3 regions of the Dyella koreensis genome follow, and region 3 is predicted to be linked to each of the others. Evidence: riboswitches for the same ligand, from Rfam matches in the RefSeq annotation. Region 3 holds a riboswitch; each other region holds the start of a gene.
What was found. A riboswitch is a leader RNA that binds a small molecule or an ion and turns the genes downstream of it on or off. The one in region 3 is predicted to bind cobalamin.
Positions count from the first base shown of each region.

Region 1: linked by a shared signal. The riboswitch ahead of btuB (TonB-dependent vitamin B12 receptor) and the one ahead of ISS97_RS08540 (ribonucleoside-diphosphate reductase subunit alpha) in region 3 are both predicted to bind cobalamin.
Region 2: linked by a shared signal. The riboswitch ahead of btuB (TonB-dependent vitamin B12 receptor) and the one ahead of ISS97_RS08540 (ribonucleoside-diphosphate reductase subunit alpha) in region 3 are both predicted to bind cobalamin.

Region 1 covers NZ_JADIKD010000008.1:282,576-288,298, reverse strand. The annotation lists gene ISS97_RS06940 (cobyrinate a,c-diamide synthase) at 1-733, opposite strand, end outside; gene cobO (cob(I)yrinic acid a,c-diamide adenosyltransferase) at 730-1,329, opposite strand; gene ISS97_RS06930 (hypothetical protein) at 1,344-1,934, opposite strand; gene btuB (TonB-dependent vitamin B12 receptor) at 1,956-3,821, opposite strand; cobalamin riboswitch at 3,932-4,149, opposite strand; gene ISS97_RS06920 (phosphocholine-specific phospholipase C) at 4,826-5,723, shown strand, end outside.
Region 2 covers NZ_JADIKD010000006.1:82-5,804, reverse strand. The annotation lists gene ISS97_RS02015 (TonB-dependent receptor) at 1-2,997, opposite strand, end outside; cobalamin riboswitch at 3,424-3,657, shown strand; gene btuB (TonB-dependent vitamin B12 receptor) at 3,786-5,663, shown strand.
Region 3 covers NZ_JADIKD010000009.1:248,248-253,970, forward strand. The annotation lists gene zapE (cell division protein ZapE) at 1-211, shown strand, start outside; gene ISS97_RS08530 (alpha/beta hydrolase) at 241-1,089, opposite strand; gene ISS97_RS08535 (peptidase C13) at 1,171-1,557, shown strand; cobalamin riboswitch at 2,031-2,244, shown strand; gene ISS97_RS08540 (ribonucleoside-diphosphate reductase subunit alpha) at 2,511-4,916, shown strand; gene ISS97_RS08545 (DUF4180 domain-containing protein) at 4,949-5,296, shown strand; gene ISS97_RS08550 (ribonucleotide-diphosphate reductase subunit beta) at 5,353-5,723, shown strand, end outside.

The sequences.
Region 1 (5,723 bases), on a different contig from region 3:
GCGCGATGGCGATGCGCTGTCCCTCCAGACGTGGTGCGATGGACGCAACGTCTTCGGCAGCGAATGCCACCGGTGGCGGCAACGCCAACGAAACATACGTTTCCAGCGCGTCGGCCAGCGCATCGATACGCGCATCGAGATCGCTCAGTTCTCCTGCGGACACCAGACCAAGATGCCGCTCCGGCAAGGCCAGCGCGGGATCTCGCGGCAATGCGCCGAGCCAATGCAGATCCGGCGGAAGGCTCTCCGCCAACAGCTTGGCGTGGTACGCGCTGCCGATGCGGTTGGCCGCGACGCCATGCACTTTCAACCCGTCGCGATAGCGCGCCAGGCCCGTCGCGATCGCACCGAACGTCTGCGCCATCGCCGAACCGTCGATCACCGCCAACACCGGCAGGCCGAACTGCTGGGCCAGATCGGCGCTGGAAACGCCGCCGTCGAACAGACCCATCACGCCTTCCACCAGGATCAGATCGGCCTCGCCGGCCGCATGGTAAAGACGCGCACGCACATCGGCCGCGCCACCCATCCAGCCATCGAGTTGATACACCGGCCGGCCACTGGCGCGCTCCAGCACCATCGGATCGAGAAAGTCCGGCCCGGTCTTGAACACCTGCACGCGCCGCCCCTGCCGCGCATGCGCACGCGCCAGTGCCGCGGTGAAAGAAGTCTTGCCCTGTCCCGATGCGGGCGCAGACACCAGCAGCGCGGGACAATGGCGCGGCGCGCTCACAGCTCGATGCCCTTCTGCGCCTTGATGCCTGCTTCAAAGGCGTGCTTGACGACGCGCATCTCCGTCACCGTGTCGGCCACCTCGACCAACCCGCTCGGCGCGCCGCGACCGGTGATCACCACGTGCTGATTCGGCGGACGCGCGGCGACGGCCGCCAGCACCTGTTCGAGCTGTATGTACTGCTTGACCAGGGCGATGTTCAACTCATCCAGCAAGACAAAGTCGTAGCTCGCGTCGCTCAGCATGCGCGCCGCGATCTCCCACGCAGCCTGCGCGGCGGCAATATCGCGCGACTTGTCCTGGGTCTCCCAGGTGAAGCCCTCGCCCATCACGTGATAGTCCAGCTCGTCGGCGAAGCGGCGGAAGAACGCTTCCTCGCCAGTCGAGAAGCTGCCCTTGATGAACTGCACCACGCCGCAGCGGAAACCGTGCCCCAGCGAGCGGGCCAGCATGCCGAAGCCGGACGAACTTTTACCCTTGCCGTTACCGGTGTTCACCACCAGCACACCGCGCTCGATGGTGGCGCGGGCGATCTTGCGATCCACCAGTTCCTTCTTGCGCTGCATGCGCTCGCGGTGGCGTTCTTCCGGGGTCATCGCTTCGCGATTCGTCATGCCCGGCGCTCCGCCGCGACGCTACGCGCCGCGACCACACGCTGATAGATGGCAAAGCCCGCCAGCGCGACCGCGACGTAGGTCATCGTGGTACGTACGAACAGCGGACCCCACTGCCATAGCCGCGCGAGGTATTCGCTCATGTGCGGCTGCGCATAGCGTCCGCCCAGCCAGTAGAACGCACCATTGGAGATGGCGAAGGAGCACGCCGCCGCAAGCAGCGCCACGGCCAACGCGCCGGCCAGCGAACCGGCGCTCGCCTGCAGACGATCGGCATACCAGCGGCCGCCGTACCACAGCACCGCGTAGGCCAGCAGTAGGAAGGAATACGCCGGCGTCACGCAGAAGTCGCTGACACCGGCGTACGACACCGAGATCCAGTCGAGTACGACTGCCAACACCATGAACAGGCCGAAGTAGAGGTGCTTGCGCAGACTCAGCCCGCCAAGAAAGAACACCGCCATCGAGGCATCCGGCAAGTTCAATGCCGTGCCGAAATGATGAAAGCGTGTAGCGATCATCACCGCGGCCAGCGACACCAGCAGCAGGATGGAGAAACGCGAGGACGGTGGTTTCATGGTCAGCATTCCGTAGAGAGGTCGAAGGATTTAGCGTGCCGGCTGATAGCTCACGCTCAGCATCGCCGTGCGCCCTAGCTGGTTGTAGAACGCGGCGGTCTCATAGCGCTTGTCGAACACGTTGCGTGCGCTGAGCTGCAGCTTCCAGCTGCGATCCAGCGCGTAAGCCAGGCGAAGATCAGTCAGGGCGTAGCCGCCAAGACGCGTGCGGTTGGCGATGTCGTCATAGCGATGGTCAGCGGCATACACGCTGGCACCGATGCTGAAATCACCAAAGCTGCGGTCCGCATCGATGCGCGCGCTGCGCCCAGCACGGCGCGGCAACAGGCGGTCGTGATTGGGGCCATCGCTCTCGTTGCGCGGATCGAGCCAGGTTGCCGTACCGCGCAGATCCCAGCCGGCCAGCGTGGTATTCGCCACCGCTTCCACGCCATGAATGCGCGCGCGCTCCACATTGCCCGGCAGCCCCACCGAGGCGTCATAGGCGATCAGGTCGCGAATACGCGTTTCGAAAGCGTTGAGCGACCAGCCGCCCCAGCCATGCGTGCCTCGCAGGCCCAGCTCGTAGCTGCGTGAACTCTCCGGCCGCAGCGACGGACTGCCGTAGCCGGGGTAATACAACTCGTTGAAGGTCGGTGCCTTGAATGCCGTGCCCGCACTCGCCGTAAGCCGCAAGGTGCGAGTGAAGTCCCAGCCCCACAGCACGCTGCCGGTGGTCTTGCCGCCGAACTGCTGATTGTCGTCGCGGCGCACGCTGGCCTGCAGCGAATGCGCGCCGAAAACCTGCTGCCACTGGCCAAACACGCCACGGTTGAGGCGACGGTCGCGCGCGTAGGTGGTCGTGCTGTCCACGCGATCGCGCTGCCAGTCGTAGCCCAGGCTCCACAGCCCACCACCCAGCGCAAGATCGCCCTGCAGCGAACCGAGATCGCGATGGGTATTGAAGGTGCTGGAGAACACGCCGTTCTTGTAGTTGTCGCTGAGATCCGCGCTCTGCCCCACGTTCAAGGTCAGCGTCAGCAACTTGCTCGGGCGGTAATGCACACGCGCGCCGCCCACTTGCTGCACCACGTCGGACTGGTTGGTCAGCGAGCCGTCGTATTCGTTATAGCCCCAGCTGCGCAGCCACTGCGCATCCGCGTCCCAGGCCTCGCTGAAGCGGTAGCCGCCCTTGAGCGATACCGAGCTGTCGCGGAACCCGTCGCGATCCGGTTCGTAGACAAAACAACCCGCGCCGCCCGGCGAAGGCTTGCCACGGCAGGCATTGATACCGTCGGTGTTCTCATGCGTCGCCTCGACCGCATACCAGCCGTCACCCACCTTGCCGCCCAGCCCAGCACCCGCGCGGACGCTCTGGTTGCTGCCATAGCCAAGATTGAAATTCGGCTCGAACGCGCCCTGCGGACGGCGCGTGAAAATCTGGATCACACCACCCAGCGCTTCCGAACCGTACAGGCTCGAAAACGGCCCGCGCACGATCTCGATACGCTCGATCTGCTCCACCGGGATGTTCTGGATCGACGCCTGGCCCAGCGTGGCCGAACCGATCTTCACGCCGTCCACCAGCACCAATACGTGATCCGCCTCGGTACCGCGCAGAAACAAGGAAGTCGCCTTGCCCGGCCCACCGTTGTTGGCGATCGACAAACCCGGCGTACCCTGCAGCAAATCCTGCACCGACTGCGGCTGCAGCCGCTCGATATCCGCCCGATCGATCACCGTCACCGCCGCCAGCGTACTGGCCTGCGTCTGCTCCGTACGCGTGGCCGTTACCACCACGCCATTGAGATCACTCGCCGAATCATCTGCCGCATCCGCGGCGAACACCGGCAAACATACGAAAGACACCGCGGCCGCCAACGCAGACCGGCGAAAAAAAGAAACATGCAATGACACTGAGAGCTCCTACACCGCGCCTGCCCGCGCGGAACGCATGGGGTCAGGACAGACGGAGGGAGACTTGGCCGGCGTGCTGACGCACACCACCCACGACATCGCCCACCGCATGTCCGGTTCACCTCAAGGCCGGTCTCCGGGCTCGCGAGCGAAAGCAGTGATGCCTTCCCGACCAGCACCTTCCCATGCCTAAGCACAGTGGCTCTCGCTGATCGTTATCTCGCCTACCGTTGCGGGGGCAGCTCCGGAATAGCCATAAAGACGGCGCACCGGATTCCCGTTTCAACCACCAGCCAAGCCGGCAGTCACCTCAGGTCCGGCGATCTTAGCGCAGCGCGGGCGATATGTCGGGATTTGCAGGCTGCCTATAGAGAACCGCAACAAGTAGCCGCGCGATCCCGAGCACCCACCCCTCACCCCAACCCTCTCCCCAGAGGGGAGAGGGAGCCGCTCTTTCTTTAATCTTTGCTGGGCGATGCGAAGCGAGCCCGTCACCGGGTCCCCTGTGGAGCGGTGAGGGTTGGACGATCAGGCCCCGAAGGGGGCATCGACAGGACGTCGATGCCTTTTCGACACGACAGGGACGTCGTGTCGAAAAGCCCGGCCAAGCCTCACGGACCCGCAGGCGAAGCCGGAGGGCGCGCAACCGGGGTGCCCTCTCTTTTGGTTACTTTTCTCTGGGCAAGCAGAGAAAAGTAACTCGTCTCGCAGCAGCGAGACGAAACCCCGTCGCAGGCGGACCAGTGAGCGATAACGCGGCAACCGAGCGACAACTCCCTGGATTCCGGCCTACGCCGGAATGACGAAGTAGGAAACGGGATCGCGAGCATCCATCACCGATCCCAGCGCATCCAGCGCATAGACACCGCACCCCACCCATCCACCCCCCGAAAAAAAACTGCCCCACAAGTGGCACAGCCCTGCAACACCCATCAGTTGTCCTAGGCGGCGGGGAATTCCACCTGCCGCCGGCCACCCATGCCGGCGCCCACCTGGAGTGCGGCATGAGCGAGATCGACGACATCAAGCGACGCAGTTTCCTCAAGATGGCCGCCGCCTCCGCCGGCGGACTGGCCGCGATGTCCGCCCTGCCACCGGCGATCCGGCAGGCGCTGGCGACGCCCGCCGCGTCCGTCAGCGGCACCATCACCGACGTGCAGCACGTGGTGATCTTCATGCAGGAGAACCGCGCGTTCGATCACTACTACGGCAGCCTGTCCGGCGTGCGCGGATTCGCCGATCGCGTGCCTGCGCTGCTGCCCGGCGGCGCGCAGAACGTGTGGCACCAGCCGTACACCGGCAACTCGGCGGGCTACATGCTGCCGTTCCACATGGATACGACCACCACCAGCGGCATCTGCATCAATGCGCCGGCGATGAGCTATCCGGTGGACACGGCGATCTGGAACAACGGCAAGTTCGATTCATGGAATACCGCGCGCTCGCCCGGCCTCGGCATGGGTTACTTCACGCGCAACGACTTGCCGTTCTATTACGCGCTGGCCGACAACTTCACCATCTGCGACCAGTACTTCTGCTCCACGCTGACCCAGACCAACCCGAACCGCCTGCATTTCTTCACCGGCAGCAACGGGCTTTCGGTGGGGCAATCGGCGGTGCTGGACAACACCGAGCCGAGCGCAGGCTTCAGCTGGACTACCTACGCGGAGCGCCTGCAGGCGGCGGGGATCAGCTGGAAGGTCTATCAGCAGAGCAACAATTTCGACGACAACGCGCTGGCCTGGTTCAGCAACTTCAAGAAATCATCGGCGGGCCAGCCGCTGTACGACCGCGGCATGGCGACCGTGCAAAACCTAGTGACGGCGTTCGCCAACGACGTGGCGAATGACACGCTGCCGCAGGTGTCGTGGATCGTGGCGCCGGACTACCTCTCCGAGCACG
Region 2 (5,723 bases), on a different contig from region 3:
CGAACGCGGCGCCGAGTAGCTGATCACGCGGCCATAGGTACCGCTGCGAGCACCGCTTCCCAACTGATACGTCTCGATCTGGTTCTGTGCGCGCTGCTGGTTGAAAACGTTGAACACATCGAGGTTGAACGCCAGCTTGTGACCAGCCCAGGCGGGGCGATATTCCGTGCTCAGGTTGAGCGTGTAGTTCCAAGGCAGCGTGCCCTGGCTGCCACGCGGTGCGGTCTGACCATTGCAGTAGAAGTACGACGAACCGTACTGGTAGGGATCGGTCGGATAGATACCGAGGCAGTTCTTCGGTCGACCGGAAGACACCTGCACGATACCGCCAACCAGCCATTCCGGCGTGATCTGATAGTAGCCATAGGCCTTGACCTGATGCCTACGATCATTCGGCAAATTGCCGGTCGCGCCGTACATGATCTCCTTGAAGTCCCACGTTTGGGTCACTGAAGGATCGATCTGGCCGATGTCGGAGAGCAGCAGGCCTTCCGAATTACCGTAGTTGTGCGACCACACGTACTCGACCTTGCCGTACCACTTCTGGTCGAACTGATGTTCGAGGTACACGTTCAAGGCGTAGTACTTGCGCTTCATCTCCGGGAAGCCGAACTCCTTCGCCGACAATGTCACGTTCTTCAGCGTGCCCTTGCCATCGTGATCGATGGTGAAGGTGCCGCCCTTGCCGGGATTGAATAGCAGGCAGGGTGCGCCATCGGTCGCCCAATTGGTGAAGGCAGGGTTGGTGATCGGCGTACCGGCAGCGGCCTCATGGTTGAGGAACGGACGGGCGTCGCAGACGTCATCGATGATGCTCTTCAGATTGCGATAGATAGCTTTCGCACCGAAGGACCAGCTAGGCGCCAGCTGCTTGTCGAAGCCAAGGATGTACTCGTCCTGGTAGTAGGCGCTGATGCCCTTCTTGGCGAGCGTCACCGGATTCGGCGCCGTGCCGTTCGCACCGTTCGCGAAGAACACATTGCTGATCGGCGTCGGGTTGATCGGAGCGTTGGTGGCCGGATCCACACCGCTATAGGTGAAGTACTGGTTCTCGAAACGCTGCGGACCCGCACCGCGGATAGCCACGTTGGACGGAACAGCCAGATGGTAGCGGCCCGCATTGCCGTACAGTTTGAACGTGGAGTCGCCGAACACGTCCCAGGTCAGACCCAGGCGAGGGGCAAGCTGGTGACGCTGCTTGATGAACACGACACCGTCGGTGTTGTAGTTCTTGAACTGCTCGTTGCGCAGGCCGAGATAGGCCAGCCAGCGATCGCTGACCTGCCAATGGTCTTCAATGTACTGCGCCTGCTGCTCGACCTTCACCTTGCCCGCCGCACTAAAGATCGTGCGCTGCGCGACTTCGGTTGCGCCGGCTGGCACATGCATGCCCGGAACAGTGGAGAAGTTGTCCGTAGCGTCATAGTAGGTCCACAGCGCGCCGCCCTGGGTCGCTCGACCGGAGTACGACTCCAGCGTCTGATTATCGATACCGCCACGCAGCGTGTGCGAGCCGAGGTGGTATTCGACGTCGAAGCGGAATGCCTTCGTCTTATCGTTGGCGCCTGGCACGAGCAAATTGCCGCCGACCGGTGCGCAACTGATGCGACCGCCCGTCTTGCGGTTATCCGTGATGTTCGGGCAAACGCCGCCAGAGGAGCCGGCCACCGAGTCCACGTGATCTGCGCTGCTTTCGCCATACAAGGCGTTGATCGTCAGGCTGTCGGTGATGTAACCCGTGTACTTGCCCACATAAACCTTGCCGCCCGGTGCCGAATTGGCAATGCCGGTGTTCTTCTGGTGTTCCGTGCCCTTCAGCGTTCCGGTAACACCCGTGTTGTAGTTGTAGTTATAGATGTTGGTATCTTGGATCGAATCCTCGCCCAGCCCGGTGAACTCAAGGATGTGGCTGTCGGTGATATTCCAGTCGACCTTGGTCATCCAGCGGGTGACCTGACGCGTATCCGTCGTGGTCTTCGTGCTGTTGCCGGTGGTGCCATTGTTCTGGCCGAACTGTGTCAGGCCCGAAGTATCGTTCAGCTCGGCGGAGCCATAGAAGAACAGCTTGTCCTTGATCAGTGGGCCGCCGATATAGACGCCGTACTGCGTCAGGGTGCTCTTCTCATCCGGACGGAAGAAGACCTTGCCGTCGGTCGGACGGCCGCTGCCCACCGGGAAGTAGATAGCGCGCTGAGTAGAACGCAGTGCCGACGGCGTCCACATGACCTCGGCGCCCGCCTTCCACGTATTGGTGCCGCGCTTGGTGATGATGTTGACCACACCACCCGTGGAGCGACCATATTCAGCGCCGTAACCACCGGTGAACACCTGCGCCTGATCGATGGCATCGAACGGCAGGCTGGTAAAGCCAAGGCCCGTAAGCGGGTTGGTAACCGGGAAACCGTTGATGTAGTACTGGTTCTCGGCAGCCGACGCGCCGCCCATGGAGATCGCGTTGCCGTAACGGCTGTCGCCACCGGTGGTGCCCGGCGCCAGCAATGCCGCTGCGTTCACGTTATTGAGGATCGGCAGCTTTTGCAGCTGTTCGGAAGTCAACACCGTACGCGAGTCGACCGACGAGACGTCGATAGCGGGCAACGCGTTGGCTACGACCTGGATGCCTTCGAGGTTCTTCGCGCCCGTATTCGCGGCGGCCGCGGCAGCAAACGAAATCTCGGTACCCGTGCTCACGACCACTTGCACGTTGTCGCGCGAGTTGATGGTTTTGCCGTCCTTCTGGAGGCTCACGCGGTAGCGGCCCACCGGCAACGACGCTGCGCGATAGCGACCGGACGAATCAACCGTGATATCGCGGATCAGACCGTTGTCGAGGTTCTCGATATGAACGGTCGCACCCGTTTCGTCAGCACGGCCAAAGATCGTGCCCGACGCGTTCGACTGAGCGACGACAACACCGGCCAGACTCATGCTCAGGGCAGCTGCGAGCGCAGTCTGACGCCACAACGGCGCCCGACGGGCGTGTTGGTACTTAATCATTAGTTTTCTCCCCAAAATGGCCTTAAGGCCGATAGGCGCAAGCGCCGAACACGAATCGCAAGAACACGTCGAGACCGTCGTAAGTCACCGGCTTCTGGATAGAAGAGGCATCCCCATGCCCCATGAACCGGTACGTAATTTCTGGCGATTCCGCATCGAACATAAGCGGGAGAAGTGACGCACGTCAACAAAAATTTCACGCTTGCGCGGAGCTTACATTCACCGCTTAAACAAGTACTTATGAAGCTTTCTGTAAACTTGCTTGTGGCTTGCTTGAAACTTGCTATCCACTGGTTATTACTCGCATGCAGTGTTCGCAAATTCCTTCATCGAAGACGTATAGACGCCCAAACGAGGTCGCATGAAATAGCGCATCCGCAGGCTCGAGTGGCGCCACTTCAATTGCCAACACCTCACTCCAACCGTTAAAGTTGCGTTTGTTCGGGTGTCCCAACGACCGCATGTCCAAGGGATGAAACGGGAAGCCGGTGCGCCTTGCCTCTTGGCGGCAATGCCGGCGCTGCCCCCGCAACGGTAAGCGAGAGATTTTTTTCGCGGCGACACGCCACTGTGCCTTGGCATGGGAAGGCTGCCGCGGAAAGCGATGCGCGATGCATCGCACTCGTGAGCCCGGAGACCGGCCCGGATGCATACCTGGTGACTCGCGGCGGGCGATGTCGAACCACGTGTCGGCGCATGTCGCCTGCCGTCGTTCCGTTCTTCCCTCCTGCGTCGTCGCCAGCTCGTGAACTCATGAGCCGTGCGCGTGGCGCGGCGAGGAACGCAAGATGAAGAAGACCCTGTTGGCGACGGCGCTGCTGTCGTGCATCGCGATGGCACATGCCGCCGACCAGAACGGCACGCAGCAGCTTTCCCCCGTCGTGGTGACCGCCACGCGCTCGGCGATGCCGGTGGACGAAACGCTGGCGCCGGTGACGGTGATCACCCGCGCGGACATCGAGCGTCTGCAGCCGCAGTCAGTGCAGGATCTGCTGAGCGGCCTGCCGGGCGTGGCCTTCGGCAACGCGGGCGGCATCGGTCAGCAGACTTCGCTCTTCATGCGCGGCACTAATTCCTCGCACACGCTGGTGTTGGTGGACGGTGTGCGCATTGGCACCGTCGGCGCCGGCATTCCGGCCTTCGAGCAGCTGCCGGTGGAACAGATCGAGCGCATCGAAATCGTGCGCGGGCCGCGCTCCAGCCTGTATGGCTCGGATGCGATCGGTGGCGTGATCCAGATCTTTACGCGCCACGGCCAGGCCGGTGAGAACCCGACGCCGTCACTGAACGTGACGGCCGGCAGCCATCGTCTGGTCAATGGTCAGTTCGGTCTTTCCGGCGGCACCGAGCACGCCTGGTACAACGCCAGCATCGGTGGCCAGTACACCCGCGGCATCAACGCTTGCCGTGCCGCCGCGAAGAAAGTCGGCGGCTGCTTCACCGACGAGCCCGACCTCGATGGCTATCGCACCTACAACGGCGCCCTGAGCGGTGGCTATCGCTGGGACAACGGCACCGAACTGAGCGCCAGCCTGCTCAAGAGCAAGGGCGACATCGAGTACGACGGCGACTCCCAGAACTACACGCGCCGTTCGCAGCAGGTGGCCGGTACGAAGCTGAGCTTCGCCGTGCTCGACGCCTGGAAGATGAGCTTGAGCGCCGGCCAGAACCTGGACCGCGCCGACAACTATCTCAACCGTGCCGACCTCGGCGCGAACATGGTGCGCGAGGGTTATCTGTATTCCCGCCGCAACCAGGCCTCGTGGCAGAACGACGTCACGCTGGCGCCGGGCCAGTTGCTCAGCGCGGGCGTGGACTACCAGCAGGAACATCTGCGCAGCGACACCGACTATCTGCGCACCTCGCGCAATAACACCGGTGTGTTCGCCTTCTACCAGGGCCAGTTCGATGCGCACGAGCTGCAGTTGTCGGCACGCCACGACCACAACCAGCAGTTCGGCAACCACAACACGGGCGCCGCTGCCTACGGCTATAGCTTCACCAACGGGATGAAGCTCACCGCCTCCTACGGCACCGCCTTCCACGCACCGACCTTCAACGACCTGTACTTCCCGCCCTTCTTCGGCTTCCCCACCGCCAATCCGGATCTGAAGCCGGAGAAGTCGCGCACCGCCGAGATCGGCCTGTCCGGACGCCCCGGCGTGTGGAACTGGGCGGTCAACGCCTACCAGACTAAGATCACCGACCTCATCGGCTACGACGCCAACTTCGTACCCATCAATGTCAGCAAGGCACGCATCCGCGGCCTCGAAGGCCAACTCGGCGCCGACGTGGACGGCTGGCACGTACGCGGCTACCTCACCTTCCAGAAACCCGAAAACCGCAGCGCCGGTAGCCAGCAAGGCAACCTGCTCGCACGCCGCCCCGAACGCATCGCCCGCATCGACCTCGACCGCGACCTCGGCGCCTTCAGCATCGGCGGCACGGTAAACAGCGAAGGCTACCGCTACGACGATGCCGCCAACCTGCAACGCCTCGGCGGCTACGCCACCGTCGACCTCCGCGCCAGCTGGAACTTCCAGCCCGGCTGGAGTCTGCAGGCACGCGTGGCCAATGTCTTCGACCACCACTATGAAACGGTGCGCTTCTACAACCAGCTGGGGCGTACGGCGTATCTGACGTTGCGGTATAGCCCGTCGCGCTAATGATGTGAGGCTCGGGAGGCTACGTAGCCACGCGATCCCGAGCACCCACCCCTCACCCCA
Region 3 (5,723 bases):
CAGCATCTACACCGACGACGCTGCTCGCCGCTTCGTGCTGCTGGTGGACGAGTTCTACGACCGTCACGTCAAGCTGATCCTCTCCGCCGCCGCACCGATTACCGATCTGTACGACGGCGAGCGCCTGCGCGCGGAATTCGGCCGCACCGAATCGCGCCTGATCGAAATGCAGAGCGAGGAATACCTGGCGTCGGAACACCGCGCCGATTGAGAATTCCGCAGCAGCTCGTTACGGAGCGACTATTTCTGCTTCACGGTGACGCCGCTCAAGACAGGCGGCGTGCCGCAATGACCACCCCGCAAGGCATCCAGATACGCCGCCACCAGCGTCGTCGTGCTCTGCTGCACACCCGCCGCAAACTGCCCGCCGCCGAAGTTCATATGGTTCGCGCCATCAACCACGGCGAGCCAGCGACACCCCGGACTTAATCCATCAAACGCCTGCATGCGCCAGCGATAGTCGCCGCCCAGCCCTTGATCGCGCGTGCCCGTGACCAACAACATCGGCGCGCGGATCGGCGCCCATGCGCCATCGGGAAACACCGGCCCCGGCCCTTCCTGCGACAACGCCACGTAGGCATCGAAACCGCCTTTCGGCTGCAACCCCAGTTTGTTGCGCGCCCCAGCTTCCAGCATCACCGTGATGGCGCCCATCGAGTGCCCCAGCAGTGCCTTGAACGATGCATGGCAACGCTGCTCCGACCACGCCAGCGCGGCATCGACATCCATAAAGCGCGCCTTGTACGCCGGCGCGTCGGTAACCAGTGCGGTGAGACCACCCTTGAATCCGTCACTGCGCATGTCCTGCTTCAACACCGGCAGGCCACTCTCGCGATGCCCCATCACCAGCACACGCCAGCCGTCCTTGCTCATCGCTTCGCCCACATAACGCAGGCCGCTTTCGCTACCACCCGCGCCGTGAGAAACCAGCAGCAATGGCGGACAACCGTTTGCGCTGACCGGCTCATACACCTGCAGCGGTGTCTGCGCGCCGTCGGCACGCGGCACCGTCAGCCGCTCCGAGGCATGCGCCGCCCAGGCACCGATCAGCAACAGCGCGGCCATCCATATACCTACGCGTAGCGACATACGTCCGCCTCCTCAAGAAGCATCACGTCAACCCACCACATGCTGGTAACGTGGCGCCCTTCCCCGTGACCGGAGCCCGCCATGTCCAGCCTGCTGATCCTGGCCCTGCTAACCGCCGCCGCGGCGGATACCCCCAGCGACGACTTCACAACGCGCGTCACGCAAGCCAAGTTGACCGAAGCCAGCGCCACCGGCCCGGCCTACCAAAAGCAGCTGTGGGACCAAATCGGCAACCCGACCACCGACGCACTCAAGGGCTGCATCAGCTCCCTGCCGAAAGCCAACAAAGCCCCCTTCACCCTCGTCGCCGACGTACAACCCGACGGCAACCTCACCCGCGTCGAAGTCCGCCCCACCACCGACGTCGCCACCTGCCTCCTCAGCCGCTTCGCCACCTGGAAACTGCCAGCACCACCGAGCAGCCCCGCGCCGTATTCGATCGAAGTGGATTTCACGATCACGCACTAGATGCGAAGCGAACCCATGATCGAGCTTCCGGGCTGGAGGACAGGCCCCGTAGAAAACCACCCCAACGTCTGACACTGGTAAAGACGTAGCTACAGAGCGCGCCGCCTGCTCTCAGGCCATTTCTCTTTGGTTACTTTCTCTCTAGGCCCCCTCGGGGGGTTGGGCCAGCAAAGAGAAAGTGACCCGGCTCGCGGCAGCGAGTCGGAAGCCCGCGGCAGGCGAGCCAGGGCACGCAGACGCGACAATCGAAGCACTTCACTACTGGATTCCAGCCTTCGCTGGAATGACGAAGTAGGCGGGAATGGCTCAAGGGCCGCTCCCGCCCCCCACGAGGAAGAGGAAGCCACCCCCACACTTCCGAACCCCCACTAAAAAATTTCCAATCCCCGCCAACCCCGCACCCCATCCCGCCCCACCCCACTTATCCACCGCCTTATGCACAACTTATTGGGTTGACCCACCCCATCCCACCCGATATGTTGTGCCCCGTCGGTGCCACTCTCAGACCCACGGTCGGATTGGCTTAATAGGGAATCCGGTGCGAATCCGGAACTGCCCCGCAGCGGTAAGCAGAAACGAAAGCCCCCATCGCACTGGCCCACTGTGGCTGGGAAGCGGGAGCGAGTAGGCCGGGTCGCAAGGCCCATGTCTGCGAGTCCGAAGACCTGCCGGCACATCGCGAACTGAGCTTCGCGGTGAGTGATGGCGGCTTCCGCGGGGAAGCGCGTCGTGGCGCAGGGCGCGTTGCCCTGCCGATCGACCGTCCGCGCAAATCGCCATCGTCTCAGCCCCTGCGCGCGGGAGCAGGTAGTTGATGAATGTTTTCCCTGGCCTGGAGCGATGCCGCCATGCAACCTATCGATACCGACTCGCGCGAGCGCACTGACGACCGCGCGGACGCATCCGCTTTCCCCGCCGCCGAGGCGGCCCCTGCCACCCACACGCCCGCGGCGATGGAAGCGATCGCGGAAACCCCGTTTGCCCTCACTCCCCCGCACAACCCCGGCCAGATGCGCGTCACCAAGCGCAATGGCGGCCAGGAAGTGGTCGACGTCAACAAGATCGTGCGCGCGGTGACCCGCGCCGGCGAAGGCCTGCACGCGGTCGACCCGCTGCGCGTGGCCCTGAAGACCATCGGCGGCCTGTACGACGGCGCCACCACGCGCGAGCTGGACGAACTGTCCATCCGCACTGCCGCCGCGCTCACTGCCGAAGAACCCGAATACGGCCAGCTCGCCGCGCGCCTACTTGGCGCGTACGTCGACAAGGAAGTGAGCGGCCAGGAAATCCAGAGCTTCTCGCAGTCGATCGCACGCGGCTCGGAACTGGGCATCCTCAACGGTCGCCTGCGCGATTTCGTTGCCGCCAACGCGCGCAAGCTCAACGACGCCATCGACGTCCACGCTACGCGCCGCTTCGAGTACTTCGGCCTGCGCACCGTGTACGACCGCTACCTGCTGCGCCATCCGCAGCAGCGCAAGGTCATCGAGACGCCGCAGTACTTCTTCATGCGCATCGCCTGCGCGCTGGGCGGCAACGAGATCGGCGAGACGCTGGAGCTGTACCGTTTGCTGTCGTCGCTGGAATACATCGCCAGCTCGCCCACGCTGTTCAACGCCGGCACCGCGCACGAACAGCTCAGCTCCTGCTTCCTGCTCGACTCGCCCACCGATTCGCTGGAGTCGATCTACGAGAAGTACGGCGACGTCGCCAAGCTCAGCAAGTTCGCCGGCGGCATCGGCCTGGCCTATTCGCGCGTGCGTTCGCGCGGCTCGCTGATCAAGGGCACCAACGGCCATTCCAACGGCCTGGTGCCGTGGCTGAAGACGCTGGACGCCTCGGTCGCCGCGGTGAACCAGGGCGGCAAGCGCAAGGGCGCGGCCTGCGTGTACCTGGAGCCGTGGCACGCCGACATCGAGGAATTCCTCGAACTGCGCGACAACACCGGCGACGAAGCGCGCCGCACGCACAACCTCAACCTGGCCAACTGGATTCCCGACGAATTCATGCGCCGCGTGGAGAGCGATGGCGACTGGTCGCTGTTCGATCCCAAGATCGTGCCGCACTTCGTCGACAGCTGGGGCGAGACCTTCGAGCGCGCCTATCGCGAAGCCGAAACCAGTGGCCTCGCCGCGAAGAAGGTCAAGGCCCGCGAGCTGTACGCCCGCATGCTGCGCACCTTGGCGCAGACCGGCAACGGCTGGATGACCTTCAAGGATCGCAGCAACGCCACCAGCAACCAGACGGCCAAGGCCGAGAACGTCATCCACCTGTCCAACCTGTGCACCGAGATCCTCGAGGTGACCAACGCGGGTGAGACGGCGGTGTGCAACCTCGGCTCGATCAATCTTGCGCGCCATGTCGTCGACGGCGTGTTCGATTTCGAGAAGCTCGCTGCCACCGCGCGCACCGCGGTGCGTCAGCTGGACCGCGTGATCGATCTCAACTTCTACCCGATCGACACCGCCGCCACCGCCAACCGCAAGTGGCGCCCGGTGGGCCTGGGCGTGATGGGCCTGCAGGATGTGTTCTTCAAGCTGCGCCTGCCGTTCGACTCCGCCGAAGCACTGGCGCTGTCGACGCGCATCGCCGAAGAGATCTATTTCAACGCGCTGTCGATGTCGAACGAACTTGCCGAACAGGCCGGCGCGCATCCGGGCTTCGACGAGAGCCGCGCAGCCAATGGCGAACTGCAGTTCGATTACTGGCAGCAAGCCGCGCCGCACGACACCGCGCGCTGGGATGCCCTGCGTGCGCGCATCAAGCAGCACGGCCTGCGCAACTCGCTGCTGATCGCCATCGCTCCGACCGCGACCATCGCCTCCATCGCCGGCTGCTATGAGTGCATCGAGCCGCAGGTCAGCAACCTGTTCAAACGCGAAACGCTGTCGGGCGACTTCCTGGTAGTGAACCGCCATCTGGTCGACGAGCTGAAGACACTCGGCCTGTGGACACCGGAAGTCCGCGACCAGATCAAGCTGGCCGAAGGCTCCATCCAGGGCATCGTCGCGATTCCGGAGCGCCTGCGCCTGATCTATCGCACCGTCTGGGAGCTGCCGCAGAAGGCCTTGATCGATCTGGCCGCATCGCGCGGTGCGTACATCGACCAGAGCCAGTCGCTGAACCTGTTCATGGAGAACCCGAACATCGGCCAACTCAGCTCCATGTACATGTATGCATGGAAGTCGGGGGTGAAGACCACCTATTACTTGCGCTCGCGTCCCGCCACCAAGATCACCAAGACGACGGTGTCCGCTCCGGCGGCGAAGGTCGAAGCACCCGTGGTCGACCAGGATCAGGCCAACGCTGCGGTGTTCTGCTCACTCGAGAACCCCGAGTACTGCGAAGCCTGCCAGTAACCCATCGCCGGCCGGATCCGGGAGAACCCTTCATGACACTGGAGCGATCGATCATCATCGCTGCCGAACAAGCGCTGTCCATCCACTCGCGCGGCGATATCGCCGACGCCGTGGGCGCCAGCTTTGGCTCGGACGGACTGGTGGTGACGGAAGACGACGTGTCGAAGGATTTCTTCTTGCTCAGCACCGGACTGGCCGGCGAGCTGTTTCAGAAGTTCACCAACTACCGCATCCCCGTCGCCGTGGTGATCAAGGATTTCTCGTCCTACGGCGAACGCTTTGCGGAGCTGGCCCGGGAGCATGCCACGCACGCTTCCGTCCGTTTCGTCCACTCGACGGCTGAGGCGGTCGAGTGGCTGACCTCCCGGTCGGCGGCCTAGCGCGCCCCTGGCGCCAGCCGTCGATATACCTACTAGAACATCTATCGGGAACCACCGTGTCCACTCAGTCCGAACGCAACCAACGCATCCTCGACCCCGGCTTCGAACTCACCCTGCGCCCCATGCGCTACCCCGAGTTCTACGAGATGTACCGCAACGCCATCAAGAACACCTGGACGGTGGAGGAAGTGGACTTCTCGCTGGATGTCACCGACCTCAAGTCGAAGATGTCGGATGCGGATCGCCATCTGATCCACCGCCTGGTGGCGTTCTTCGCTACCGGCGACACCATCGTGTCGAACAACCTGGTGCTGAATCTTTACCAGCACATCAATTCGCCGGAAGCGCGCATGTATCTGTCGCGCCAGTTGTATGAGGAAGCGCTGCATGTGCAGTTCTACCTGACGCTGCTGGACACCTACATTCC